2 linked regions of the Thiocapsa rosea genome follow. The protein of the gene in region 1 interacts with the protein of each later gene in a pairwise test. Links are inferred from orthologs where the notes say so. Each region holds a gene or a part of one and is shown on either strand. Other genes may lie near its edges. The genes, in order: odhB and lpdA.

Region 1 (3,318 bases):
GGGGCTTCGCGGAGAATCTGGCCTACGCCACCCTCCTCGACGCAGGCACACCGGTGCGCCTGTCCGGACAGGATGCCGGTCGCGGGACCTTCTTCCATCGTCACGCCAAGATCCACGATCAAGTCACCGGCAACGCCTATACCCCGCTGCAGCACATCGGCGAACATCAGGGCGCTTATATTGCGATCGATTCGCTCTTGTCCGAAGAGGCGGTGCTGGCCTACGAGTACGGATTCGCGACCGCGGAGCCGAGTTCATTGACACTCTGGGAGGCCCAGTTCGGGGACTTCGCCAACGGCGCCCAAGTGGTGATCGATCAGTTCATCACCTCCGCCGGAACCAAGTGGGGGCTGTGCTGCGGACTTGTGATGCTGCTCCCGCACGGACTCGAGGGCCAGGGCGCCGAGCACTCCTCCGCCCGTCTGGAGCGCTTCCTGCAGCTCTGCGCCGAGCACAACATCCAGGTCTGCGTGCCGACCACGCCGGCTCAGATGTATCACCTGCTGCGCCGCCAGATCGTCCGCGACTACCGCAAACCGCTCATCGTCATGACCCCGAAGAGCCTGCTGCGCCATCGTCTCGCGGTCTCCGCGCTCGACGAGCTGACCAGCGGTCATTTCCAGACGGTCATCCCGGAGATCGACCCGATCGACCCCGCGCAGACCGAGCGCGTGGTCTTCTGCTGCGGTAAAGTCTATTTCGATTTGCTCGAAGCGCGGCGTGCGCGCGGCCTGACGAATGTCGCCATCATCCGCATCGAGCAGCTTTATCCCTTCCCCAAGGAGCATTTCGACCGCGCGCTCGAGACCTACGCCACCACCGAAGAGATCATCTGGTGCCAAGAGGAGCCGCAGAACCAAGGCGCTTGGGATCAGATCAAACACCGCTTCCACAACCTGATGCAGGACGGGAAGCGGCCCTATTATGTCGGCCGCCCATCCTCCGCCGCACCGGCCGTCGGCCACCGCGCCGCGCACGTCGAGCAGCAGGATCGGTTGATCGACGAGGCCCTGACCGGGCACTTGAACCCCAGCATGAATAAAAGGATCCCGCCACAATGAGCAGTGAAGTCCGTGTCCCCGCCCTCCCCGAGTCGGTTGCCGACGCCACGGTCGCGACCTGGCACAAACGCCCGGGCGATTCGGTCAAGCGCGAGGAGAACCTGGTCGATCTGGAGACCGACAAGGTCGTGCTCGAGGTCCCCTCGCCGATCGACGGTATCCTCGGCGAGATCATGGCCAAAGAGGGCGATGTCGTTCAGTCCGATGCCGTGCTGGCACTGATCGAGGCGAGCGAGGCCGGGGCAGCGCCGTCGGCGCGCGAGTCATCTCCGCCGTCAGCCAAGGCCGCGCCTGCCACCGCCACGCCTGCCAAACCCATGCCGCCGAGCCCTGCGGCGAAGAGCGCACCGGCCGGCACCGAGCCCCAGGTCGCCCCCGCCGCACGCCGCCTGGTGAAGGAGCTGAATCTCGACCCGCACGCGATCCCGGGCACGGGCCGCGACGGGCGCATCCACAAGGCCGACGTCATCGCCTATCTCGACGAGCGCGAGCAGGCCGCTCCGGCAAAGGATCCGGAGCTGACCCCCGCGGCGCCCGCGCCCAGCCCCAGCCTCACCGGCGAGGCCGGCCGCCCCGAGCAGCGGGTGGCCATGACCCGCCTGCGTGCACGCGTCGCCGAGCGCCTGGTGCAGGCCCAGCAAAACGCGGCCATGTTGACCACCTTCAACGAGGTCGATCTCAAGGCCGTTCTCGCACTACGTAGTCGCTACAAAGACCAGTTCGAGAAGACCCACGGGGTTCGGCTCGGCTTCATGTCCTTCTTCGTCAAGGCCGCCGTGGAGGCCCTGCAACGCTTCCCGGTGATCAACGCCTCGGTCGACGGGGACGACATCATCTATCACGGTTATTACGACATCGGCATCGCGGTGAGCTCCCCGCGCGGTCTGGTCGTGCCGATCCTGCGCAACTGCGACCAGCTCAGCATGGCCGACGTCGAGCAGGGCATCGTCGCCTTCGGAGAAAAAGCGCAGAACGGAAACCTCAGCTACGAAGAGCTCACCGGCGGCACCTTCTCGATCACCAACGGCGGGGTCTTCGGCTCGCTGCTCTCCACGCCCATCCTCAACCCGCCGCAGAGCGCGATCCTGGGAATGCACAAGATCCAGGAGCGCCCGATCGCAGACAAGGGCGAGATCAAGATCGCACCCATGATGTATCTAGCCCTGACCTACGACCACCGGATCATCGACGGACGCGAGGCGGTGCAGTTCCTGGTCAGCATCAAGGAGACGTTGGAGGATCCGGCGCGGTTGCTGTTGAGGATCTAAACCGCGCCCAGCGCGATATGCGATGTTTTGGATGGGATCGGCCCCGGCAGACTTCACAACCGTTGGAGTCTGCGCGGTTTAAGGAGCCTGGAAACGGCTCAAAGATAACCTGCCCATCAGTAGAGTGAAGAAGCGCGCGGGTGTCTGAACGACGCCCGCCGATTGATCAATTAGAGGACGGTGTTCCGATGACCGACCTAGACCGACTGTACGAGCAGGACTATCCAGCCTGGGCAGCCCAGACGGCCGCTCTGCTGCGGCAGCGGCGATTCGCCGAGCTGGATCTTGACCATTTGATCGAGGACTTGGACGACATGGGCAGGAGTCAGCGGCATGAGCTGGTCAACCGTCTGCGCGTGCTGCTCGCGCATCTGCTCAAGTGGCAATTCCAATACAGCCGACTGTCCGAGCGCTGGGCGGACTTCGAAGGCAGAAGCTGGCGCAACACCATCATCGAGCAACGCGCTGCCCTGTCATATCTGATGGAAAAAAACCCGGGGCTGAAACGCGTGCTCGAGGATGCCATCGGGGAATCCTATGTCCAAGCAGTCAACCTCGCCGCCGACGAGACAGGACTTCCGGCCACGACCTTTCCGGCCGAATGTCCTTATCAAAGTGGGCAGATCTTCAGTCGCGACTTCTATCCCGAAACGACCGGCTGACCGAGCCATAACACCCGGCCCGATGCTCGGCACGCTCATACCGCCGACCCGGCACTACTCCCCCCAACGCGCCATCAGCCGATGCGGCACGTCCAAATGGTCCAGGATTCGGGCCACCATGAAATCGACGATCTGCTCGACACGCGTAGGCTTGAAGTAAAACCCCGGATTGGCCGGCATGATGACCGCACCGGCGCGCGCGAGACGCAGCATGTTTTCGAGATGGATGGCGGTAAAGGGTGTCTCGCGGATCACCAGGATCAGCTTGCGCGACTCCTTCATGGTGACGTCTGCTGCGCGATCGATGAGCGAGGTCGAAACACCCGC
Region 2 (3,315 bases), 1.3 Mb from region 1 along the record:
CTACCTCCTCGGCGCCTTCGGCTGGCATCTCTACCTGCACCGTTTCGTCGATTCGGATCCGGATCGCGGCCTTCATGATCACCCCTGGGGACATGCCTTGAGCTTGGTGCTCTCGGGCGGTTATGACGAGATTCGCACACTCGACGGGGACTCGGAGCAGATCCGGGTCTGCTTTCGTGCTCCGGGGCGATTCAACAGGCTGCGCGGCTCGGATTATCATCGGGTCGTCTTGCGTGCAGGCGTGCCGGCTTGGACGCTCTTCCTGCATGGTCCGAGGATCAAAGGTTGGGGATTCCGTCGAGGCGGTTCCGTTCAGGTGATGGCGAAGGACGGCAGCGAGTTTCGGCATCGCGATTGGTGGAAGCACGCACCGACGGGTGCGCAAATCCGCGCGACTGCGCGAAGCCGGTCCCGATGAGGGCTATGGGGTTAGGCCGGTTTCGCCTTCCGGCGCTCCTCATCCTCATTCTCATGGCAGGCATCGCGGGATGTGGCGGTGCTCCCACAGGAGGCGGCAGCGATGAGCTGCCCGTCGCCTGCCTCGTCAAACCCGACCCCGGCCCCTGCCGTTCCAATCAGCTCGGATTCTATTACGACTACCGAGACGATCGCTGCAAGGCGTTCACCTACGGCGGCTGCGCGGGTCGGGTGCCGTTCGCGACCTTGCAGCAGTGTTTGGACTTCTGCGGGGCGAAGCGGTGAGGCTTTAAACCGCGTCCAGAGTGACATGCGTCATTTGCATTTTGCGTTCGGCCTCGGAGATGTCCTCGATCTCGGCAAGACGCGGTTTAAAAGTTTATATTTTTTAATATCTTAAACCGCGCCAGCTCCGACAGTGATCGGAGACGGCGTGGCCACTTCAATCCAATACACTATGCATACCGCGCTGGGCGCGGTTTACGCGTATCAGCGCTTCTTCGGCGGGAGTAGATCCGTGATCGAGCCGTGCGCCATCTCGGCGGCGAGCCCGATGGTCTCGTTCAGGGTCGGGTGCGGGTGGATGGTCAGACCGATGTCTTCCATGTCCGCACCCATCTCAAGCGCCAGAACAGCCTCGCCGATCAGCTCGCCGGCGTTCGGGCCGACGATGCCCGCACCCAGGATGCGCTTGGTCTCCGGATCGAAGAGCAGCTTGGTCAGACCCTCGTCGCGGTGGATGCCGAGTGCGCGACCGCTCGCCGCCCAGGGGAAGACGCCCTTCTCGTAGGCGATGCCCTTGGCCTTGGCGTCGGTCTCGGTCAAGCCCATCCAGGCGACCTCGGGGTCCGTGTAGGCGACCGAGGGGATGGTCATGGGGTCGAAGAGGGCAGGCATGCCGGCGATCACCTCGGCCGCGACCTTGGCCTCGTGCGTCGCCTTGTGGGCGAGCATCGGCCCGCCGACGACGTCGCCGATGGCGAAGATGTTCGGCACGTTGGTGCGCATGTGGGCATCGACCTTGATGAATCCGTGCTGATCGACCTTCACCCCGGCGGCCTCGGCGTTGACGAGCTTGCCGTTCGGGCGTCGGCCGATGGCGACCAGCACCTTGTCGTAGATCTCTTCGCCCGGCTTTTTGCCCTCGAAGACGACCTTGATGCCTTCGGCGGTGGCGCTCATCTGCGCGACCTTGGTGTCGAGTCGGATCGTGCTGTAGCGCTTCTTGATGACCTTTTCGAGCGCGCGTACCAAATCGATGTCCGCCCCCGGCATCAACTGATCCTTCATCTCGACGACCTCGACGGTCGAGCCAAGCGCGCTGTAGACGCTTGCCATCTCGAGCCCGATGATGCCGCCGCCGACGATCAGAAGACGCTCCGGGATGTCCGCGATCTCGAGCGCGTCGGTGGAGTCCATGACCCGCGGGTCGTCATGCGGAAAGCCCGGGATCTTCATGGGCGCCGAGCCGCAGGCGATGACGCAGTGGTCGAACAGGATTCGCACCGGACCACCGGGTTGTGCCACGGCGATCCGGTTCGGCGCCTCGAAGCGTCCGGTGCCTTGGACCACCTCGACCCGGCGTTGCTTGGCCATGGCCGCGAGACCGCCGGTGAGCTTGGCGACCACCTGCTCCTTGCCCGCGCGCATCTTGTCCAGATCGATCTGCGGCTCGCCGAAGGTGACGCCCATCGTGCCGAGCGTCTTGACCTCTTCGAGAATGGCGGCCGTATGCAGCAGCGCCTTCGATGGGATACAGCCGACGTTCAGACAGACGCCGCCGAGGGTGTCGTAGCGCTCGATCAGGACGACCTTCTTTCCGAGATCGGCGGCGCGGAAGGCGGCGGTGTAGCCACCGGGACCCGCACCGAGCACCACGACTTCGGTGACGATCTCCTGAGACGCGGCAGCAGCCGTGCTCACGGATTCTTTGCCCGCTTCGCCTCCGCCCGTCGCCTTGACGTCGAGCGTCATGATGAGCGTTCCTTCCGAGATCCGATCGCCGACCGCGACCTCGACCGTGCGCACGTTCCCGGCACGCGGCGCCGGGATCTCCATGCTCGCCTTGTCGCTTTCGAGTGTGATCAGCGACGCTTCCTCGATCACCGAATCGCCCGGTGAGACCAGGACCTCGATGACCTCCACGTCTTTGAAGTCACCGATGTCCGGTACCTTGACCTCGATGATGTCGCCGCTCTTGTCGTTCATGGTGTGATTCTTCTCTTGGGGCCGGCAGTGGCCGCGCGATGATGATGGCTCGATAGCGCCCAATGCTAGACGAAAGCGTGTCGCGAGGCGAAACCCTCGATCCTATTCACTGCATTGGGTTCGGGCGTCGCGCTCGGGCATGGGGCGTGGCGCCGGTTCGCACGCCCGCCTCCGCGCCGCCCTACAGCAGAAGCTGGCGCAGATCCCCGAGCAGCTCCCCGAGCAGGCTGGTGAAGCGCGCCCCGTCCGCGCCGTCGACCACTCGGTGATCGTAAGACAGCGACAGCGGCAGCATCAGGCGCGGCTCGAAGGTCTGCCCGTTCCAAACCGGCTTGATCGTCGCGCGCGAGACCCCGAGGATGGCGACCTCGGGCGCGTTCACGATCGGCGTGAAGGCAGTCCCGCCGATGCCGCCGAGGCTGGAGATGGAAAAACAGCCACCCTGCATGTCGCCCGGCAGCAGCTTGCCGGCGCGTGCCTTCTCACCGAGCTCGGAGAGTTCCGCGGCCAGCGCAAAGATGCCTTTCTTGTCGACGTCGCGCACGACCGGGACAACCAGACCCTGCGGCGTGTCGACCGCCACGCCGATATGGGTGAAGTGCTTGAGCACCAGACCCTCGCCGTCCGCCGTCAACGAAGCCTTGAGGACCGGCATCCGGTTCAGCGCCGTCGCGACCGCCTTGAGCAGGA

What was found.
Region 2: the proteins of odhB (region 1) and lpdA interact in binary tests that used the Escherichia coli proteins (3 or more experiments, as listed by UniProt). The link is inferred for Thiocapsa rosea from one-to-one orthologs.

What each region holds. Positions count from the first base shown.
Region 1 is NZ_RBXL01000001.1:2,805,853-2,809,170, reverse strand. The notes cover bases 194-3,193. They hold odhB (2-oxoglutarate dehydrogenase complex dihydrolipoyllysine-residue succinyltransferase), read left to right. Parts: upstream 194-1,057; coding sequence 1,058-2,329; downstream 2,330-3,193. Other genes in these bases: BDD21_RS12465 (flavin prenyltransferase UbiX), read right to left, coding at 3,046-3,193; BDD21_RS12470 (DUF29 domain-containing protein), read left to right, coding at 2,518-2,991; BDD21_RS12480 (2-oxoglutarate dehydrogenase E1 component), read left to right, coding at 194-1,061. Outside these bases: more of BDD21_RS12480, read left to right, coding at 1-193; more of BDD21_RS12465, read right to left, coding at 3,194-3,318. UniProt on the Escherichia coli protein: E2 component of the 2-oxoglutarate dehydrogenase (OGDH) complex which catalyzes the second step in the conversion of 2-oxoglutarate to succinyl-CoA and CO(2).
Region 2 is NZ_RBXL01000001.1:4,127,957-4,131,271, forward strand. The notes cover bases 267-3,263. They hold lpdA (dihydrolipoyl dehydrogenase), read right to left. Parts: upstream 2,626-3,263; coding sequence 907-2,625; downstream 267-906. Other genes in these bases: BDD21_RS18580 (hypothetical protein), read left to right, coding at 267-418; BDD21_RS18585 (BPTI/Kunitz domain-containing protein), read left to right, coding at 424-702; aceF (dihydrolipoyllysine-residue acetyltransferase), read right to left, coding at 2,807-3,263. Outside these bases: more of BDD21_RS18580, read left to right, coding at 1-266; more of aceF, read right to left, coding at 3,264-3,315. UniProt on the Escherichia coli protein: Lipoamide dehydrogenase is a component of the glycine cleavage system as well as of the alpha-ketoacid dehydrogenase complexes.